DNA from 3 places in the Providencia sp. PROV004 genome. Region 2 is predicted to be linked to each of the others. Evidence: predicted binding sites of a transcription regulator. Region 2 holds the regulator's gene; each other region holds the start of a gene.
The links. The regulator sigma-54, encoded in region 2, starts transcription at its own class of promoters, with help from an activator protein. The targets are predictions, from matches to a motif close to GTTGGCACANNTTTCGCTNT.
Positions count from the first base shown of each region.

Region 1 (4,295 bases), 1.7 Mb from region 2:
TCTTCGGCCAACTCCTTTTGAATTTCGTCCCGTTGAATTTTACAGCCCATTCGATGCCGCACCTCAAGAACCATTTCGTTATATTTGGTTCAAAGCGAAAGGGCAACTGCCTGATATACCTTCACTACACCACTATTTATTAGGTTATGCCTCTGATTACAATTTCCTTCCTGCCGCATTACAGCCGCATGGTAGAGGATTTATGGAACGCGACTTACAGGTTGCAACTATTGACCATTCAATGTGGTTCCATCGCCCATTTAAAATTGATGACTGGTTACTGTACGCTGTAGAAAGCCCTTCGGCATCAGGTGGGAGGGGTTTTGTGAAAGGACAAATCTATAATTTACAAGGTGATCTTGTTGCAACTGCAGTCCAAGAAGGCGTAATTCGTCAACGGCAACCTCGTAAATAACCGCTATTTAAAGTAAGTGATTACTTACTTAGAAAAATATATTAGTCAGTTTAAAAAGGTAATGGCAGCCAGCAATAAGCTGCCATTATCAATTTACATAAAACACAGTATTATCCTGTAATTATCTTTACATGAAGGTTAATTGTAGGCACTTTCACCATGAGAAGTAATATCTAAGCCTTCCCTTTCTTTTTCAACATTAATTCGTAAGCCTGACGTTTTCTCTGCAATTTTAAATGCGATATAAGCAACAATTGCAGTCCAAACAACACAAACTAGGATGCTAACGGCTTGAATTCCTACTTGTTTCATCATCGTAATACCTTCCGCATAGCCACTTCCGCCTAATACCGTTGAGGTAAATACCCCCGTGAGTAAACACCCTAAAATGCCACAGACTCCGTGAACGCCAAAAACATCGCAAACATCATCAACTTTTAACCGACGTTTTAAAATCACTACCCCCCATAAACCTGCCAATCCAGAAAGTAGTCCGATGATTAATGCCCCGCCAACACCCACAGTACCCGCAGCAGGCGTAACACCGACTAACCCAGCCAAACACCCAGAGCAAGCCCCTAATAATGAAGGTTTCTCCCTGAAAAGCCATTCCGCTAAAGTCCACGATAAGATAGCGCCTGCCGCAGCTGCGATAGTGTTCACAAACGCGAGTGCAGCAATACTATTTGCACTTCCAGCCGAACCTGCATTGAAACCAAACCAGCCAATGAATAATATGGAAGTTCCCATAAATACCATAGGTAGGTTATGAGGTTTAATGGCTTCTTTCCCTAACCCGGTACGATGCCCCAGTAAGTAAGCACCAACTAAGCCTGCAACAGCCGCATTGATATGAACAACCGTACCTCCAGCAAAATCTAATGCGCCATCTTGCGATAAAATACCACCTCCCCACACCATATGTGCCATTGGCAAATAAGCAAATGTAGTCCAAATAAGGGTAAAAATTAGAATTGCAGAAAATTTAATTCGCTCTCCTAATGCACCAATCACTAATGCAACCGTTAAGCATGCAAATGCACCTTGAAACACGACGTGAATAAATTGAGGGATCGGTCCAGATAAGCTTTCTACAGTAATATCTTTCAACATGATCTGGCTAAAACCACCGATAAAATCATTTCCCTCACTAAAAGCTAAACTGTATCCATAAACAATCCAAATAACAGACACCAAAGCAAAAATAACTGCAGTTTGAGCCATCAAAGAAAGGACATTTTTGCTTCTTAGTAGCCCACCATAAAATAATGCGATACCTGGCAGTATCATAAAGATAACTAAAGCAGTCGCTATCATCATGAATGCATTATCCGCTTTATCCAGAGCTTCCTCTGCAGCAAACACGGTTATTGGAAAACCACCCATTAATAAGAATAAGTATTGGAACCCTTTGCGCATAGTTGTTCTCCTACAGTGCTTCGTCTTGTTTTTCACCTGTACGAATACGTACCGCTTGTTCTAATGACAAAATAAATATTTTTCCATCCCCAACTTGGCCCGTATAAGCTTTTTTTTCAATTGTTTCAATTACCTGCTCCACTAACTCATCAGAAACGGCTATTTCCATACGTACTTTAGGTAAAAAGTCGACAGTATATTCAGCACCTCTGTACAACTCGGCATGCCCTTTTTGCCTCCCAAACCCTCTAACTTCAGTAATGGTAAGCCCTTGAACTCCAATATCTGATAACGCTTCTCGGACTTCATCTAATTTAAATGGCTTAATGATCGCGATGATATATTTCATGTTCACTCCTATAAGTCAGGTGAATAAACTGCTCAATGCTTTGAACAGCACTGACGTTATAGCAAACCGTGTGCCAAAATATATTTATTCATATAATTCAATAAGAAAGGGCAAAATAAAAAACCACTCGGATGAGTGGCTTTAGAGGATGCATTATAAGAGTGCAGAACAATTAACTAGGTATAGCCTCAACTTCAGCATCACTATGGGCATTCAGTGATTCCCCAACTTGTTGCAACTGGTACATTTGATAATAGCGTCCTTTTTGTTGCAAAAGCTGTGAATGCTTACCTTGCTCAACAATTGCACCACGATGTAACACAACGACTTGATCAGCATCGACGATCGTCGATAAACGGTGAGCTATCACAACTAGAGTAGTATGTTGGCGGATCATACGTAATGCTTTTTGTATCGCTTGCTCTGTTCCTGAGTCAATGTTCGCGGTTGCTTCATCCAAAATTAAAATTTTAGGTGTCACCACAAGAACTCGAGCCATCGCTAGTAATTGTCTTTGCCCAACAGATAACGTATTTCCTTGTTCTCCGAGCACGGTATCTAACCCATCAGGTAACTCACGAACCAACTCAGCAAGCTGAACAGTTTCAAGAACTTCCCAGACTTTATCTTGGCTAATTTCACGTCCTAATGCGACGTTATCAAAAAAAGAAGCGGCGAGAACAACAGGGTCTTGTTGCACCATTGCAATACCATTACGTAATACTTGATGAGATAGTGAACTTAAATGACGCCCATCTAATAAAATATCCCCTTCTTGCCATGGGTAATATCCCATAATTAAATTTGCAATGGTACTTTTACCACTTCCTGTATGGCCGACCAACGCAATAAAATTATGATCAGGCACTTGTAAATTAATGTCTTTAAGCACAATGTTGTTATCACGATAGGCAAAGGATAAATGGTTAATTGAGATTGAACCACCTTGTAACGGCTCAATACTTGCGCCATAGCCTTGTTGCGGGCTATCCATTAATTCAAAAACACGCTCACCAGAAACAACGGCTTGCTGCAACATTGACTGCTGAGAAGTTAATTCAATGAGCGGTTCATTCAAGCGGCCTAAATAATTAATAAAAGCATATAAAACACCAACACCAATGGTGGTCGTTCCTTCGAATCCAAATAGCAATAGTAAACCACATAATACTGAGGCAGAAAGTAAGCTCAACAATGGCCTTAATAATAAGCCATCAAGCTTTAATGCTTTCATTCTTGCAAAATAATGGTCTTGGCTAAGACTTTGCATTTTTTCGCCAAATCTAGCTTGCTGGATAAATTGCTGAATAACTGTCATTCCATTAATAACTTCATTAAAACCGTTATTAATATCAGCAAGATAAGATCTCACACGACGTACAATCGGTGTGCTTAGACGCTGATAAACAAGCATTACCACAAATACAGCAGGAAAAATCATCACTGCAATTGATGCCATACGCCATTCCAATGAAAACATGGCAACCAGCATAGCGCAGATCAGTGCTAAGCTACGAAACACGGTTGGTACAACCATCACAAATAGATCTTTAATAACCTCAGTATCATTTGTAACTCGTGAAATTAACTGACCAACTGGCTGCTTATCAAATGCACTTAGAGGCTGCCTTAGAGCAGCATTCATCACATCTGTTCGTAATGTTTGCACTACCCCCACAGAAGCTTTATTAAATAAAATAATTTGATAGTAATGTAATAGTGCAGCAATAACTTGGAGCAATATAAACCCAACAGCCATATATAAAGCCAGTGGTATGATGATTTGTTTTTTCGCTATCATGTTATCAATAAAATAACTGATTAGCAGAGGCCCACTAACTTCTGCAATAGCAGCTAGCCATAGCATTGCAATGGCAATAGCCATGGTTCCTCGGTACGCTTTTCCATAAGCAAGTAAACGCTTAAGTGCTGGCCACAGCGGTTTCTTTTGGCTCATAGATCACCATCCAAAGCTGCTTCAATCTGTTGATATTGATACATATCTTTATACCAACCCGATTGCTCAATAAGCGCGTCATGTCTACCTCTGCTAACAATAGCACCTTGAGATAGCACTAAAATATTGTCCGCCTCTACCAATGCAGATAGACG
Region 1 is NZ_CP042859.1:871,747-876,041, reverse strand. Features, by position in the region: gene tesB (acyl-CoA thioesterase II) at 1-415, shown strand, start outside; gene amtB (ammonium transporter AmtB) at 554-1,834, opposite strand; gene glnK (P-II family nitrogen regulator) at 1,845-2,183, opposite strand; gene FVA69_RS03785 (SmdB family multidrug efflux ABC transporter permease/ATP-binding protein) at 2,356-4,140, opposite strand; gene FVA69_RS03780 (SmdA family multidrug ABC transporter permease/ATP-binding protein) at 4,137-4,295, opposite strand, start outside.
Region 1: a site for sigma-54 is predicted at 2,242-2,261, ahead of glnK (P-II family nitrogen regulator). Genes of this name have one in related genera too.

Region 2 (4,295 bases):
TTTGCATATGGCAAGATACATAATTTATCGCTTACTCTGTAATTATGCTGTATAGCTCTTCATCACTTTGTGCACTGCGCAGGCGTTTACAGAGCGTTTTATCGGCTAATTTTTTGGCGATAAGCGACAACGTATGCAGGTGCGTTTTACATTGGTCTGATGGCACGAGTAAAGCGAAAAGCAAGTCAACAGGCTGGTTATCAATTGCATCAAAAGCAATCGGCTCTTCTAAATGTAAAAAGACACCGACAGCACGGCTACTTTCACCTTCGTTCAGCTTTCCATGAGGAATGGCAATACCGCCGCCAATACCTGTTGTGCCAACTTTTTCTCTGGTTAATAACGCTTCAAATACCGTATTTTCAGGTAATTCCAATTCAACGGCAGCCAGCTCACTAATAATTTCTAAAGCTCTTTTTTTACTGGTGCACACAATATTATTACGTGTACAGGCTGATGATAAAACAACGTTTAACTGGATTTCTATATCACTATTCATTTTATTGTTCACTTAGGACTACAAAACCAGATGATGTATCCCACCATCTGGTTTGAAACATTATTCGGCTAATTAATAAGCCGCGTCAATGTATTAATGTTGTCTCAGTTTTTCTTTATGTTTGGTTAATTGGCGCGACAGTTTGTCTACGAGTATATCTATAGCAGCGTACATATCGTTTTCTTCCGCTGATGCGTGGAGATCCGCTCCATTAACTTGCACGGTTGCTTCAGCAATTTGCTGAACTTTTTCAACTTTCAAGACAACTTGGATACCATTAATACGATCAAACAATTGCTCCAATTTTTTGAGTTTTTTCTCAACAGTCTCGCGCAATGCAGGAGTAACTTCAATATTGTGTCCAGTAATCTGAAATTCCATACAATCTTCCTTATTTTATCAATTAAACCAGCTGCTTACGCTGGTTAGAGGGCGGAATGGATAACGATTCTCGATACTTAGCAACAGTTCTGCGAGCGACTTGAATGCCTTGTTCTGCCAGCATACTCGTCAATTTACTGTCACTCAATGGTTTTGCTGGGTTTTCAGCAGCAACCAGTTTTTTCACCAATGCTCGAATTGCGGTTGAGGAGGCTTCGCCACCTGTGTCCGTATTAACATGGCTGGAGAAAAAATACTTCAACTCAAAAATGCCTCGTGGACTATGGAGAAACTTTTGAGTTGTTACTCGTGAGATGGTTGATTCATGCATGTCCACTTGATAGGCGATATCGGCCAGTATCATCGGTTTCATATATTCCTCACCCAGCTCAAAGAATTCTTGTTGCTGTTCTACAATACAAGTCGCGACTTTTAAGAGTGTCTCGTGGCGGCTTTCAAGGCTTTTAATCAACCATTTTGCATCTTGCAGATGACTACGAATATATTGCGAGTCATCTTCATTTGCTGAATTATTTAGCATCGAAGCATAATGGTTATTAATACTTAGTTTAGGGATGCTATCTGTATTTAACTCAACTTGCCAGTGCCCAGCAATTTTTTTCACTAAGACATCAGGAATGACGTATTCTGATTCCCCAGTATTGATGGATTGGCCGGGTTTTGGATTCAGCGTTAAAATCAGGTCTATCGCGGTTTTTAGTGCATCTTCTTTTAAGCGAGTTAATTTACTCAGCTGGCGAAAATCACGGTTAGCCAGCAAATCAATATGGTTACTAATAATGCGCTTTGCATCTTGTAGCCCATCAGTTTGCTGAGGATACAGCGACAATTGGATTAATAAACACTCTTTTAAATCTTGTGCTGCAACACCCAGCGGGTCGAAATGCTGAATACGCTTTAGGACAGCGATGACTTCTTCTATGCTAATTTCAGGGTTATCAATCCCTTCATGTATATCAGAAATTGCTGTTGTCAGATAACCGGAATCGTCTATTGAATCAATAATGGCAGTAGCGATTGCCCTGTCTGTGTCAGTAAAAGGGGTCAGCTCAGCTTGCCATGTCAAGTAATCTTGCAGCGTTTGTGTCGTTTCACCTTGATAAACAGGCAGTTCATCAAAACTATAATCGTTACTGGTCCCTGACGGTGTTCCTGCAGTATATATTTCATCCCAATCAGCATCTAAAGGGAGCTCATCTGGCATATCATGATTTTCAAGAGCGTCTTTGGTATCGAGTTCACTGGTATCGGTATTTTCATTTAGGGAGTCAATAGATTCGGGCTCGGAATTCAACTCTTCTTGTTCAAGAAGTGGGTTGGTTTCCAAGGCAAGTTGAATTTCTTGCTGAAGCTCAAGTGTAGACAGCTGCAACAAGCGGATAGCTTGCTGCAATTGAGGGGTCATTGCAAGTTGTTGACTGACTCTAAGCTGCAAACTTTGCTTCATGAATCTGTTTTATTCTCCCTAAAAAATGACAACACGATAATTTATAACCGGAAACCTTCACCTAAGTATACACGTTTCACTTGTTCGTTCTCTAAGATCATGGTTGGTGACCCATGCGCAATTAAGTGCCCTTGGCTGACAATATAGGCTCTTTCACACACATCTAAGGTTTCCCGCACATTATGGTCGGTAATTAAAACGCCGAGGCCGTAATCTCTTAAGTGCTGAATGATTTTTTTGATATCTAAGACGGAAATAGGGTCTACACCCGCAAAAGGTTCGTCTAATAAAATAAATTTTGGGTTAGCAGCAAGTGCACGCGCAATTTCCACACGGCGGCGTTCCCCACCGGATAGCGACTGCCCCATACTGTCCCGAAGATGGGTGATACTAAATTCTTCCATCAATTCCTCAGCACGTTCTTTACGTTGCTGGGAGCTCAAATCTTCGCGAATTTCTAACACAGCCATTAAGTTATCATAAACGCTGAGGCGGCGAAAAATTGAGGCTTCTTGAGGAAGATAGCCAATTCCACGACGAGCACGTTCATGCAGTGGTAGAAGGCTGATATCTTCACCATCAATCATAATTTTGCCAGCGTCCCGCTGAACAATACCCACAACCATATAAAAGGTTGTGGTTTTACCGGCACCGTTTGGTCCCAACAAGCCAACGATTTCTCCTGATTTAACTTCCAGGCTGACATCTTCAACGACCTTACGTTTTTTATAGGCTTTAGCTAGATTTTCAGCGGTTAGTGTAGCCATAACAGTTATTTACTCTTACTTGCTGATGAATTTTTATTCGCTGCTGGGCCTTTTTCTTGCAATTGGGCTGGCAGTATTACAGTGGTGACGCGTTTACCTTTATCACTAAATGCTTCCATTTGCTGCGTAGGAACCAAATAGGTAATTTTGTCACCTTGGATATTGCTGTCTAACTGCTCAAGATAAGCATTGCCTGTTAAGGTGACGAGCTGTTTATCGACCTCATAACGGGCTTTGCTGGCATGGCCTTTAATTGGTTTGCCATCATCCTGTAATTGGTAAAAGGTAACCGGGGTACCAAAGGCCTCAATCACAATTTTATCCGAGTCACTACTTGGACGTGTTACAACCACTTTATTGGCTCTGATATCAATAGAACCTTGTTTAATAACAACATCATCAGTAAAGGTGGTGACGTTTTTTTCTAAATCAAGAGATTGTTTGACCGAATTAATCGTCATTGGCTGCTGCGTATCACTTTTTAATGCCATTGCAGGTAGGCTAAGAGCCAAGATTGCACTGGCAACAGCTCCTTGAATAAAACGTTTCTTAGTTACTTGATTCATTTTAATGCTCTTCTGGTTGTAACACATAATGAGTTTTAACATCTTCGATTAATTCAGCCGTTCTTGTACGAAGGTTTCCCTTCATTTTCATACCGGTAGAATTGAGACCTTGTCCAATAATGGTCACTTTATCATCAGATGAAACGTCTTGTGTTGTCAAATTGACAACTGCACTCTCAGTTGTAATTCGTTGGATCTGCGAGTCTTTGGTTAAGCTATCAACCTGAACATCGCTATATAAATAGAGAATTCTATCGTTCGTTAACCTAGCCTTGAAAGCCTTAACCGTCCAAGTTGGCTCGCCCGCTTCGTTATAAGTGGTTAGAACCGGTTTTGAAAACCACGTGATTTTTCCTTCAGTGTAGTTATCTATTTTATCTGAAACGAGTTTATACGCTAAATTACCCGTTGGATTATAGACAAAAGTCACTGAATCATCAGTTTGATAATTAGGTTGACCATCATTAATTACTTTATCCTCTTGGTTGTCAGAATCACTACCTGCTAAATTCCAGCCGATAAGCCCTAATACAACCAAGGATAAAATAATAATTAACCACTTCTTCGCATTGCTCATGAATTCAATCTATTCGTTATATTGATAAACCTTTTGC
Region 2 is NZ_CP042859.1:3,764,262-3,768,556, reverse strand. Features, by position in the region: gene ptsN (PTS IIA-like nitrogen regulatory protein PtsN) at 32-499, opposite strand; gene hpf (ribosome hibernation promoting factor) at 593-880, opposite strand; gene rpoN (RNA polymerase factor sigma-54) at 903-2,348, opposite strand; gene lptB (LPS export ABC transporter ATP-binding protein) at 2,390-3,115, opposite strand; gene lptA (lipopolysaccharide ABC transporter substrate-binding protein LptA) at 3,121-3,681, opposite strand; gene lptC (LPS export ABC transporter periplasmic protein LptC) at 3,683-4,258, opposite strand; gene kdsC (3-deoxy-manno-octulosonate-8-phosphatase KdsC) at 4,275-4,295, opposite strand, start outside.

Region 3 (4,295 bases), 1.1 Mb from region 2:
TCTAATTCAGGCAAACTTGGGTCATAATCACGAGTTAGTGTTACATTATCGGGTTTTTCTAATGACACTAACCGCGTTACGTTTTCCATAATATGATGAATACTTTGTTGCGTTTTCGGCCCCGGGTATTGTGGCCCAAGTAGCCTATCAACCAGTGCTCGCAGGCGGTCGGCCTGTTCGATAATCACTTGAGTATATTCATTTAATTGTGGGTCAGGCAGCGCTTTAGAGAGCAGTTGCGCAGCGCCTCGCAAACCCCCGAGTGGGTTTTTAATCTCGTGAGCAAGCCCACGGATCAGTTCACGGGCAGCGAGCTGCTGGGCATTTTGTGCGAGTTCTTGGCTCAAACGTCGCTGGCTATCTAATTGTGAAAGCTCAACTAAAATAAATTGTTCTGAAAAAGGCTGGGCGCTGCACGACATCACATGAGAATGGTTGTTAAACACTAAAGTGACTTCATTTTCGGTAAAGCTATGGCCTTCTTTTAGGCTATTGAGCATCAGTTCATCATTGAGTGAACAATAGCTGAATAACAGGGGGAGAGGCGTACCATATAGCTTGCGCTGGCTTTGGGTTAAGATCTGGAGTGCAGCATGGTTGGCGTAATGGATAACCAAGTCGTAATCCAAAATTAGCACGCTATTAATGAGAGAGTCGAGAATATGTTCCGGTGCTGGCAAGTGTTCGGTTTTCATGTAATATTGCTCCTGCACTATTTTGGTGCATTATACCTGATAGACCAAACAACCGATATTTGATTTTTGTTGCGTAAGTACCTTAGAGATAAAAGGCCCCATCGAAAGATGGGGCAAGTGCTTCACGGCAACAAAGACTAACAGTGGAACGGCGTGTTACACACTGTAGTACATTTCAAATTCGAGAGGGTGTGGTGCCATACGAACACGTTGTATGTCGGCACGGGTTAATTCGATATAGGCATCGATAGCATCATTAGTGAATACACCACCACGGGTTAAGAATTCACGGTCTTTATCTAATTCGGCTAACGCTTCATCTAAAGAACCTGAAACTGTTGGGATTTCTTTGGCTTCTTCAGGTGGTAAGTCGTATAAGTTTTTGTCCATCGCATCGCCAGGGTGGATTTTATTGATGATACCATCAAGACCCGCCATTAACTGGGCTGCAAACGCTAAATATGGGTTAGCTGCAGGGTCTGGGAAGCGAACTTCAATACGGCGTGCTTTTGTACTCGCAACCACTGGAATACGAATCGAAGCAGAGCGGTTACGTGCAGAGTATGCCAACATGACTGGCGCTTCAAAGCCCGGAACTAAACGTTTGTATGAGTTAGTGGTTGGGTTAGTAAATGCGTTCAGCGCACGTGCATGCTTAATAATACCGCCGATGTAGTACAGCGCCATTTCTGATAAACCGCCGTATTTGTCACCTGCGAACAGGTTCACACCACCTTTAGATAAAGACATATGGCAGTGCATACCAGAACCATTATCACCCACTAAAGGTTTTGGCATAAAGGTCGCTGTTTTGCCGTATGCATGGGCAACATTGTGAACGACATATTTATAAATCTGAGTTTCATCCGCTTTTTTGGTCATGGTATTAAAGCGGGTAGCCACTTCGTTTTGGCCTGCGGTCGCTACTTCATGGTGGTGAGCTTCAACAACTAAGCCCATCTCTTCCATTGTGGTACACATGGCTGAACGCAAGTCTTGTGATGAATCAACCGGTGGAACGGGGAAGTAACCGCCTTTTACTGCAGGGCGATGGCCTTTATTGCCACCTTCGTATTTGGTTCCTGTATTCCATGCAGCTTCGATATCATCGATATGGTAGTAGCTACCGTGCATGTTGTTGCCAAAACGAATGTCATCAAAAACGAAAAATTCAGGCTCTGGTCCAAAGAGAACGATATCAGCAATCCCGCTGGAGCGCAGGAAATCTTCTGCGCGTTTTGAAATTGAACGTGGGTCTCTGTCATAACCTTGCATTGTGCCCGGCTCTAAAATATCGCAGCGTATAATCAATGTGATATCGGCAAAGAACGGGTCTAACATCGCGGTAGACGCGTCAGGCATTAATACCATGTCTGACTCATTGATGCCTTTCCAGCCACCAATAGATGAACCATCAAACATCTGGCCTTCTTCAAAGAAGTCTTCGTCAACTTGGTGAGCAGGGATAGTGATGTGTTGCTCTTTACCTTTAGTGTCGGTAAAACGCAGATCAATAAATCTAACATTGTGCTCTTTAATTAACGATAAAACATGTTCAGCGGACATCTCGGCTCTCCTGGTCGGGTCTAATCAACAAATCACAAGCTATTTTTGAGGGTGTGTTTGTTGTTTGTCTGGCGTGCTAGTCATATAAAAGTGGTTAGTACGCGCTCTATAAATAGATAAGCGAAAAGCGTGCCAACTTTTTAATTATAGCAAATACTGATTGTTACGTGAGGACGAGGGATTTTCATCATGCTGCATTGGTCGTATTGCACTATATTAGTGCATGAAATGACTATTTTGCACTGTTCTAGTGCGTTTGCGAGTGGAGCTCAAATAAAAAAGCCAACATTGCGCTCTGTTAAAGCATAAGGTTGGCCGGATAAAAAAGAAATGAGGTGGTTTAATGCCAGACAGCTACATTAATCTTCATCGCTATTAGTTAATAATGTATTCACTTCTTCAATTTGTTTTACTGCATCATTGATGATGGAGGCAATTTGGCGCGTCTGCTCTTCGTTTAGTTGTTTTAAAACCATTTTGTGACGTAATAAAGCTTTAAAACGACTGACTGCCATTTCAATGTCTTCTGCTAAATTACTGCCTTGTTGCATATCACGTGCTTTAGCCAGTTTGCGAGCAATAACCGCTTCAATTTCTTTATTTTGAGCTAAATGATCAGAGCCTTCCGGCGTAATCGTAAAACTTTTTCGATTACGTTCAACAATCTGAGACTCCAAGAAGCCTTGTTCTTCTAACAGGGTTAGAGTGGGATAAATAACACCCGGGCTTGGCACATACAAGCCATTTGAGGCTTCTTGAATATCCTTGATAATTTCGTAGCCATAGCTTGGTTTTTTAGCGACTAACGAAAGTACCATAATATGAAGGTCGCCATGGTCGAATAAACGACGTAGGCCTTTACCTCTTCCACGACCTCTTTGGCGGTCATCACCATGTCCACGACCATGACGGCCTTCGCCGTGGCAGCGTTCACCATGTCCACGACCATGACGGTCTTCGCCGTGGCAGCGTTCACCATGTCCATGTCCATGACGGCCTTCGCCGTGGCAGCGTTCACCGTGTCCACGACCATGACGGCCTTCACCGTGGCAGTGTTCACCGTGCCCATGGCGGTCATCACCATAATAGTCATCTCCGTGGTTGCAATGTTCGTGACTATGACGGCCTTCATTGTGGCAACATCCACCGCGATGGCCATGTTGATTTTCATCATGGCGTGCATAATATACATGACGACAAGATTTAATTAGCATATAGTTACTCCTTAGTTTGTAACTTTAGATATATCGAATTTGTTTTCTGGTTTTACTATATTTAGATATATCTAATTAGTCAATTTAGATATATCTAAATAACGCAAAAAGATATTTAAACTGGTAGTTAAGAAAGAAAGTCTATTTTTTGTTCTTTTTTTGGGCTGCTAATATTAAGTTTTTAGCGTATTATTCTGTCACTTCGTGGTTTCGCAGAGATGATGCTCATTATTTTGTGAGGGAATCTGGCACTGTTACGCAACTGAATGTTTTTTCGCTAAAAACTTTTTATACAGTGATGGGTTTCACATTTATTCCACTTGTGCGGAAAAACGTGTAAAATAACAGCAAATTAACGTAGAAAGTATGTTTTGGGTGTGAATAACGGCTCAGTAAGCATATTCCTTTCCTGTCAATTAAACGGTAAAAATCCTTGTCAATTCAAAATTTAAGAAACATCGCCATCATCGCTCACGTTGACCATGGCAAGACCACACTGGTTGGTAAATTATTGCAGCAATCAGGCACGTTCGGTGAACGTGAAACTGTTGATGAGCGTGTTATGGACTCCAATGACTTGGAGAAAGAGCGTGGTATTACTATCCTTGCTAAAAATACCGCTATCCAATGGAATGGTTATCATATCAATATCGTAGACACCCCAGGTCACGCCGATTTCGGTGGTGAGGTTGAGCGCGTTATGTCTATGGTTGACTGTGTACTGCTGGTTGTTGATGCGATGGATGGCCCAATGCCACAAACTCGCTTCGTAACGCAAAAAGCGTTCGACCACGGTTTACGTCCTATTGTTGTTATCAAT
Region 3 is NZ_CP042859.1:274,607-278,901, forward strand. Features, by position in the region: gene glnL (nitrogen regulation protein NR(II)) at 1-695, opposite strand, end outside; gene glnA (glutamate--ammonia ligase) at 852-2,261, opposite strand; gene FVA69_RS21330 (PadR family transcriptional regulator) at 2,621-3,475, opposite strand; gene typA (ribosome-dependent GTPase TypA) at 3,909-4,295, shown strand, end outside.
Region 3: a site for sigma-54 is predicted at 2,379-2,398, ahead of glnA (glutamate--ammonia ligase). Genes of this name have one in related genera too.